2 regions of the Clostridium sp. 19966 genome follow, and region 1 is predicted to be linked to the other one. Evidence: a T-box and tRNA genes for the amino acid it is inferred to sense, from the RefSeq annotation. Region 1 holds a T-box; the other holds one or more tRNA genes.
What was found. A T-box is a leader RNA that pairs with one kind of tRNA and senses whether it is charged. The one in region 1 lies ahead of ileS (isoleucine--tRNA ligase), so its partner is inferred to be a tRNA-Ile.

Region 1 (4,438 bases):
TAATGTAGTAAGAGGAAGCTTTCTAAGGGAAGCTAGAGAGGAATAACCTGTACCAAAATCATCCATAGCTATAGTTATCCCCATGAATTTTAAATATTCTAATTTATCTTCTATAAGATCAATGGATTCCATTATTATAGATTCAGTTATTTCAAGCTCTAAGTAAGAGGGCTCTAAACCTGTCTCTTTTAGCACTGAATTAATAACATCCACAAAATCGTCTTGAAGCAGCTGCATAACCGAGATATTTACAGCAATTTTATAGGAAGAAGCTCTGGACATATTAAGAGCTTTAATAAATTCACAGGATTTTTTTAAAATCCATTTCCCCAAAGGAATAATAAAACCAGAGTCTTCAGCTATAGATATAAATTTAATTGGTGATACGAAGCCGAGTTCTGGACTGTTCCATCGAATAAGAGCTTCAAATCCATCAATAGCATTATCTTTTAAATTTATTTGAGGCTGATAGTAAATAATAAATTCTTCATTATCCAAAGCTTTTTGTAAATGCTTTTGAATATTAAATTTATTTTGAACCTCATCATTAATGCTGCTATTGTAAAACATATAGGAATTCCTTCCGTTAGTTTTGACCTTATACATAGCCATATCAGCACATTTTAGCAAGGCTTCTATATTGTCTCCGTCAAAGGGAAACATTGCTATTCCTATGCTGGAAGAAAAGCTCATAACATTATTTTCTACTTTGAAGCTTTGTTTAAAACTTTCTATAATTTTAGAGGCAAACTGAGAAACCTCATCCTTAGAAATAACATTCTTTAAATAGAATACAAATTCATCTCCGTCGATTCTGTATAATGAAGAATTTTCATCTGAAAATAAATTAAGCCTTTGAGATATTTGAAATAAGAGCTTATCACCGCTTAAATGCCCTAGGGCATCATTTGCAATTTTAAAATTATCAATATCTATATATAAGAGAGCTTCCATTGAACTAGAAGCATTCAAAAGCTTAATATGGCTGCTTATATGATCATAAAATTTTAATTTGTTAAATAAGCCGGTTAGCGCATCATGGTAGGCAGAATATTCAAGCTCTTCCTGAGCTTTTGATAAATTAACATAATTAGCCTTAAGCTCATCATCTGCTGCTGCTGCTTCCTCGTATAAATATGTAAGCTCTTCGTTATTATCAACCAATTCTTTTTTTAATCTGTTTATCTTTCTTATATGGGCAAGCAATAAAGCGATAAATAGTATTAGCATTGCTAGGATAGTGAAGGTAAGGATTACTATATTCTTATAAGTTTCTATAAAAGAAAAAGGTTTATTTACTATCTCTACATTGCTAGGAACTGAGGATAAATCAATATTTAATTTTTTAAGTTGATTGTAGTCTAATAAAGTTTTTACGGCATTTGTGCTTTTTATGGGCAGAGAATCAATATTTTGTCCATTAATAATTTTAAGAGCTAAATTTCCTGCTTCTCTGCCATGGAGATAACCATCAACCATAACACCACCTGTCATTCCGTGATTCAGTGCATAAGTGTATAAGCTTAAAATAGGAACAGGGCTATTATTTGAGAGTTTATCATAAAAGTAATTGTAATTAATTTTAGATCCTTCTGAATCATTGGAGTAGCTGCATAGAAGTATAACACTGTCCTTATCTATAGTTTTTACTTTATCCAACATATCAGATATTGATAGATTGTTTAAAGAAAATAAAGATAAATTTTTATAATTTTTTTTGATATCAGCAATAGCGGAATTGGCTATTGCTATTCCATCTGCACTATTGTCATATATAAAATATACATTTTTTAATGCTGGATTTAATTTTAAAGCCAATTTTATATTTTCGCTAGGAAATATAACTTCGTTTGAGCCTGTAATATTATTTACTTTAGATAAGTCTATTTTTTTGTCCAAATTATTTAATCCGCAGAATACTATGGAGGCGTTAGAAAAAAGAGCGGCTCTATTTTCTATGGCAAAATCCACGGCTTTATCGTCGGTGCATATAATTAAATCAATTTTTTTTGAAGAATATTTGTATTGGAAATCTTTATATAATAGATTAAGGTTTTCTTGTGTGCCAAAGCTTTTCCAATCCATATATTCAGTGTAGATTTGTGGAAGCCTACTTGAATTTTGAATCTTACTTAATATTCCATTTACTTCTTCATTAGTCCAAAGCAATCCGCTATTATATGAATTCAGTATAAGCACATTAGGCTTCAAGCTGGAGTCACCGAGAGCTTTAACGGAGTAATGAAACGATGAAATAATAATTATAATACAAATTATTATTCTATGAATTCTTTTTAGTCTGTTCATTGTATTACTCCTCCGTAAAATTATTATCATACATTAATAATCGTATATTATATATCTAAGCTTAATAAAAAATAAATTAATTTGACAACGGATTTTTACTGTAATATAATCAAAATTAGTAAAAAACTATGAAGCGGATAAGTACTATTATATGAGGCTCAAAGAGAGTGGCGAAGGGTGGAAAGCTGCAGCAAATATATTAGGAAAATCACCGTGGAGTTTATATCTGAAGGGCAATGCCTAGTAAGAGATTACGTAATTCTGCGTTAAAGAATAGAGTATGTATGTACTTTAAATTTTCACCTTAGGTGGTATAGCGAATATAACTTCGTCCTGCGGGATGGAGTTTTTTTATATTTATGTAAGCAATTATGCTTATGCCAGTGAAATTTAGAGTGATAATATGTAAATAATTATAGGCGTAATCAAAATTATTAATGGATGAAGGGAGAAAAAAACATGTACAAAAAAGTTGATTCTTCTAAGGGCTTTGTTAATATGGAAAAAGACATATTAAAGCTTTGGCAAGAAAAAGAAATAGTTAAGAAGAGCTTTGAATCAAATCAAGATGGCAAATATTTTACTTTTTATGACGGACCTCCTACAGCAAATGGAAAACCACATGCTGGTCATATAATCACAAGAGTAATGAAGGATATCGTTCCTAGATATAAGGTGATGAAAGGTTACAAGGTTTTAAGAAAAGCAGGCTGGGATACTCATGGACTTCCTGTGGAGCTTGAGATAGAGAAAAAGCTTGGTATATCTGGAAAACCTGAAATTGAAAAATACGGAGTTGAAAAATTCGTTAAGCTTTGTAAGGAAAGCGTGTTTACTTATGTAAGTATGTGGAAGGATATGTCTGAGAAGCTGGCCTACTGGGTTGATATGGATGATCCTTATGTAACTTATCATAATGATTATATTGAATCGGAATGGTGGGCGTTAAAGACTATGTGGGATAAAGGACTTTTATACAAGGGTCACAAGATAGTTCCATATTGTCCAAGATGCGGAACTGGACTTTCCTCTCATGAAGTAGCTCAGGGATATAAGGATGTAAAAGAAGCTACAGCTTTTGTTAAATTTAAAATAAAAGGTGAAAGCAATAAATATATACTTGCTTGGACAACTACACCTTGGACGCTTCCATCAAATGTAGCTTTAGCTGTAAATAAGTCTTATGACTACGTGGAAGTTAAAGTTGGAGAAGAGTATTATACTCTTGCAAAAGAGCTTCTAAAGGTTCTTAATGAAGAATATGAAATAGTTAGAGAGTTCAAGGGAGAAGAGCTTCTTGGAGTTGAGTATGAGCAGCTATTTAAATTCACTACACCTGAGAAGAAGGCTTTCTTTGTAATTCATGGAGATTTTGTAACTCTAAGTGATGGTACTGGAGTTGTTCATATAGCACCAGCTTACGGTGAAGATGATAACTTGGTAGGAAAGAAAAATGATCTGCCTTTAATAAATCTTGTGAATGGAGAAGGTAAATTTGTAAGTGAAGTAACTCCATGGGCAGGTTTGTTCGTTAAAAATGCTGATCCGAAGATACTTGAGTACATGAAAGAGCATAATATGCTTTATAAATCAGAGAAGTTTACTCACTCCTATCCACACTGCTGGAGATGCGATACTCCTCTATTGTACTATCCAAGGGACAGCTGGTTTGTAAAAACTACAGCCTTTAGAGATAAATTGGTGGAAAATAACAACAAGATAAATTGGTATCCTGACAATATAAGAACAGGAAGATTTGGTAAGTTCCTTGAGAATGTCATTGACTGGGGACTTTCAAGAGACAGATATTGGGGAACTCCTCTTCCTATCTGGGAATGCGAATGCGGTCACAGAGAATGCATAGGAAGCATAGAGGAATTAAAGAAAAAAGGAATAAATGTGCCTGAAGATATAGAGCTTCATAAGCCATATATAGATGGTGTAAAGCTTAAATGCGAAAAATGCGGTAAGGAAATGGTTAGAACTTCAGAAGTTATCGATTGCTGGTTTGATTCAGGTTCCATGCCATTTGCACAGCATCACTATCCCTTTGAGAACAAGGAAAGATTTGAAGCTAATTTTCCAGCACAGTTTATTTCAGAGGCTGTGGATCAGACAAGAGGATGGTTCT
Region 2 (4,438 bases), on a different contig from region 1:
CTTAAATCAGACCATGTTTTAAGAAAATTAAGCATTGAAAATAAGCCTCACTTAAAACAGAGCCTTGAATTAGAACTTAAGCCGCCATGAAAATAGAGCTTTCCATTGATGGTTTTATATCCTTTGAGCTGATTGCGCTATACTTTTTATATAATAGAATTTTCCCTTCATTCTTTCTAAATTCCTTAGGAGATACCTGAAACATTTTCTTAAAGGCTCTTGTAAAAGCTTCTTGTGAACCAAATTGATACCTTAATGCTATATCTAAGATCTTATCCTTGCTTTCAAGTAAATCCTTAGCAGCTTCGCTTAGCCGCCTCTTCCTTATATATTCCATAACCGCTTCTCCTACTAGTGCATGAAAGATTCTATGATAATAATATTTAGAAAGAAAAGCCTTTTTTGATAACTCCTCCAGCTCTATTTTTTCTGTCAGGTTTTTCTCAATGTAATCAACCGATTCCTGAATCCTATGGCTATAATCCATATGGCAAACCTCCATTCATAAAAGCTATATATAAATTATATATAATTCCAGTACTACTTTCTTGACATTCTTTGCTTTTTTATTTGTGTTAGTGTTAGATTATATTTTACATCAGTGATGATTTTTAAGACTGCTTTAAAACACGGCTTTTTCTACAAATCTTTTGCTTTATAGATTCTTATAGAAATCCAAATTGATATAATTAAGATAATTAATACTATAGCTATAGCTAATGAATAAAGTATTGCTTGAGGTGCTGACGATATATTCACCAATACTGATGCAAATTTATTTGACTTTACTATTTCTTCTATAAACATTGGACCAAAAAAGCCTGCAAAAAATATTGCTACAAGAAAAAACTGCGATTTTGCATATCCTAGCTTAAAATATATAGGATAATAAACAGCGGAACCAATTGCTATTATTATAACGCCAATCATTATATAAGAAAGCTTTATTTCGCCATTTATACGCACTATATTTGATATTCCTAATACATAGAAGCTGAGTAATACTTCACAAATCCCCATGATAAAGAATGCAAAAGAAGTTATATATTTTGCCACCACTAGGTCTTCTCTATTTATAGGGATACTGCAAAATAATATTTGAGAGTTATTCTTATCGTCGTAATTACACGCATTCATCATTAATAGATATGTTATCATTATAGGTATTGCTAAATAAATTACATAGCTTGGCATTTTAGATGAAAACATGAAGGTATAAGCTAACGCTAAAAGTAAGGATATTAATATATTTTTCTTCTGTATCAAAAAATCCTTAAACACTAAATTATACATTTTTCTTCCCCCTAACCGTATAAACCATTATATCTTCTAGGTTGGCTGGCTCAAATAATACTTTATCTCTGTATCTACGTTTTATCTTATTTATATTATTAGTCAAAGCTTCGAAGCCATAGCTTCCTCTCCTTATGCTAATAAAGTCTTCCTCTTCTTCAGAGCTTAAAAGTGAATTATCTCCTTTCACTATCCCGTAGCTTTCAAGTATATTATCCTTAGTATCAGAAAATACCAAATCCCCTTTATTTATAAACGTGATATAATCTGCTATCTTTTCAAGATCAGTGGTAATATGTGTAGAGAAAAATATAGCCTTATTTTCGTTTTGAATTATTTCATAAAGTATATCCAGCATCTCTCTTCTAAATACAGGATCTAATCCTGAAGTTGGCTCATCCATTATAATTAAATCCGCATCATGGGATAAAGCTATAGCCAGAGAATATTTCATTTTCATTCCTTTTGAAATCTCTTTAATTTTCTTGTCTTTAGGCAAATTAAAATCAGATATATATTTATGAAAAGTTTCATCACTCCACTTGCTATAAAAAGGTGCTATTAGTCTTTTCATCTCAAGTAAAGTCAATTCTTCATAAAAGTAGTTTTCATCATAAACTAGACCGATCCTCTGCTTGATCTTCTTTTCGGCCTGCACATTATCCATACCAAATATTTTTATATCGCCTGAGTTTTTCTTAACCAGATTCATTATAAGCTTTATTGTAGTGCTTTTACCTGCACCGTTTGGTCCTATAAAACCCATGATATATCCTTTTTCAAGTTTAAAACTCAAGTTGTTAAGTTTAAAGCCTTTGTACTCTTTAGTTAAATTATTAACCTCCAAAATATTTTCCATAGTAACCTCCACAAATTAATCCTCATTATTATATAAAATCTCTAGCATTTCTTTTATATTATCCAAGCTTAAATTTAAAAGCTTGCTCTCCTCTATAGCTTCCATAAGCTTTTCCTCTATAAGATTCATCCTTTTTTCCCTAAGAAGCTCCTTGTTTTGCTCAGTCACATATGAGCCTTTCCCTGGAACCGTATATATAAAGCCTTCCCTCTCTAATTCCTCATATGCCCTTTTGGTTGTTATAACACTTATCTTGAGCTCCTGAGCCAAGCTTCTTATGGATGGAAGCAACTCACCTTCCATTATGTCCCCACTAAATATTAGGTTTTTTAATTGATTAGTTATCTGTTCATATATGGGTTCTCCTGATGAATTTGAAATTAATATTCTCATTGCTTTCTCCTTTGCAAAAGAGTCTGTACGCCGTATATGTACAGTATATACAGTTAGACATTACTATGTCAAGTAAAAAATAATTTTGGGGTTCTTAAACCTATAATATCTTAAACTATTTAATATTTTACAAAACGAAAAAACCATGAACTAAAAGTTCATGGTTTTTATTTGGTGGAGATTAAGGGATTCGAACCCTTGACCCCCTGCGTGCAAGGCAGGTGCTCTCCCAGCTGAGCTAAACCCCCAAATGGTGGACCTTCAGGGACTCGAACCCCGGACCGACCGGTTATGAGCCGGTTGCTCTAACCAACTGAGCTAAAGATCCATTACCTGGCAACGTCCTACCCTTCCACCCAGTCTCCCGGGCAGTACTCTTGGCGATACAGCGTTTAACCATCGTGTTCGGAATGGAAACGGGTGTAACAGCTGTTCCATAACCACCAGATACACATAATCCATCTCTAACGGATTACAAAGTTTATTATAATTAGATTAATTTAAACTGTCAACAATTTTTTATAAAATTATTCAAATTTCTTCGCAGCCTATATCAATATGAAAAATAGAAATTGCCGCATAATTTTTATAGCTCTGCGGCAATTTATTATTGATAAAGACTCCCTGCTATTTAACCCTGTCATCTATTATTCTCTTAACAATAGGAACAACATAATGACTTTCTCCTCTGTTTTTAACATTTTGTATCATCATAGCTATAGCAAAACTTGGATTATCCGTATTCATGGCAACAAACCAGCCATTCTCTTCTGCATTCTTGTCATTTTGATTTTGCTTTAATTCAGGAGTTCCAGTTTTACCAAGTATTTTTACTCTTCCAGCAGGATTTGTATAAGCTGTTCCCGCAGGATTTTCCACGACTTGCGTCAAATCATCTGTAAGTGTCTTTACATAAGTAGGATCTATAGCCTTCTCCTTCCAAACCTTAGGAGTTACTTGCCCTTTTAGTTCTAACACTGGTGTCATCATATCTCCATTGTTAGCAAGGGAACTATAGATAAGTGCTAAGTTAATAGGACTTAGCAAGACTTCTCCTTGACCATACCCTGTATCAGCAATAAGTTCATCTGAGGTCAGCCCTTTATTGGATAATTGAGATTGTGCTATCGGGTAATCTATAGGTAGCTTTTCTCCTATTCCAAAGTTTTTAGCTTCACTTTCAAACTTGTCTTTGCCTATGTTAAGAGCAGCCATAGCAAAATAAATATTGTGTGAATACACATATGCATCCTGAAGATTCATAGGTCGTCCTGGATCCTCAAGTGTAGTAACCACATGACTTCCCCAACTTTTATCCTTTTGCCAGGAGGTACCCTTTATATCTATTTTATCATCAGCTTTTATTGCTCCGGTTTTTAAGCCTATAGCACCAGTAACTAACTTGAAGGTAGATCCTGGAGAATAAACCGCCTTGAACCTATTATTGAAAGGATCTTTATCTCCTGCATTCTTCCATGCAGTGCTGACGCTGTCTGGTATGTATGTAGAAAATAAATTGGAATCATAGGATGGTGAGCTTACAAGCGCCAAGATTTCTCCGGTTTTAGGATTTATAGCTGCAGAAGCTCCAGCATCATTTTTCATCTCACTATATATCTTCTGCTGAGTATCAAAATCTACTGCTATAGTTATGTCTTCTCCATCTTTGGCATCTTTCTTAGCTATTACCTCTTTAGATGCGTCATCAGTTTTCCCATCCTTAGCTATATAGATTTCACCGCCTTTTTGCCCCCTAAGCCTCTTCTCATAAACCTGTTCTAAGCCAGCTTTTCCTATCTTATCCTGAGCAGTGTAGCCTTCTCCGGTGTGAGCCTTTAATTCTTCGGCAGTTATAGCTCCAGTATATCCAATGAGACTTCCAAAAGCCTCTCC

Region 2: it has a tRNA-Ile gene. The T-box ahead of ileS (isoleucine--tRNA ligase) is inferred to sense a tRNA for this amino acid. The anticodon was not compared.

The regions. Positions count from the first base shown of each region.
Region 1 covers NZ_JACTOJ010000009.1:114,317-118,754, forward strand. Annotated here, with positions in the region: gene IAI10_RS11345 (ABC transporter substrate binding protein) at 1-2,307, opposite strand, end outside; T-box leader at 2,427-2,646, shown strand; gene ileS (isoleucine--tRNA ligase) at 2,767-4,438, shown strand, end outside.
Region 2 covers NZ_JACTOJ010000041.1:1,556-5,993, forward strand. Annotated here, with positions in the region: gene IAI10_RS22965 (AraC family transcriptional regulator) at 77-487, opposite strand; gene IAI10_RS22970 (ABC-2 transporter permease) at 640-1,293, opposite strand; gene IAI10_RS22975 (ABC transporter ATP-binding protein) at 1,286-2,152, opposite strand; gene IAI10_RS22980 (GntR family transcriptional regulator) at 2,168-2,545, opposite strand; tRNA gene IAI10_RS22985 (tRNA-Ala) at 2,718-2,793, opposite strand; tRNA gene IAI10_RS22990 (tRNA-Ile) at 2,797-2,873, opposite strand; rRNA gene rrf (5S ribosomal RNA) at 2,877-2,993, opposite strand; gene IAI10_RS23000 (penicillin-binding transpeptidase domain-containing protein) at 3,173-4,438, opposite strand, start outside.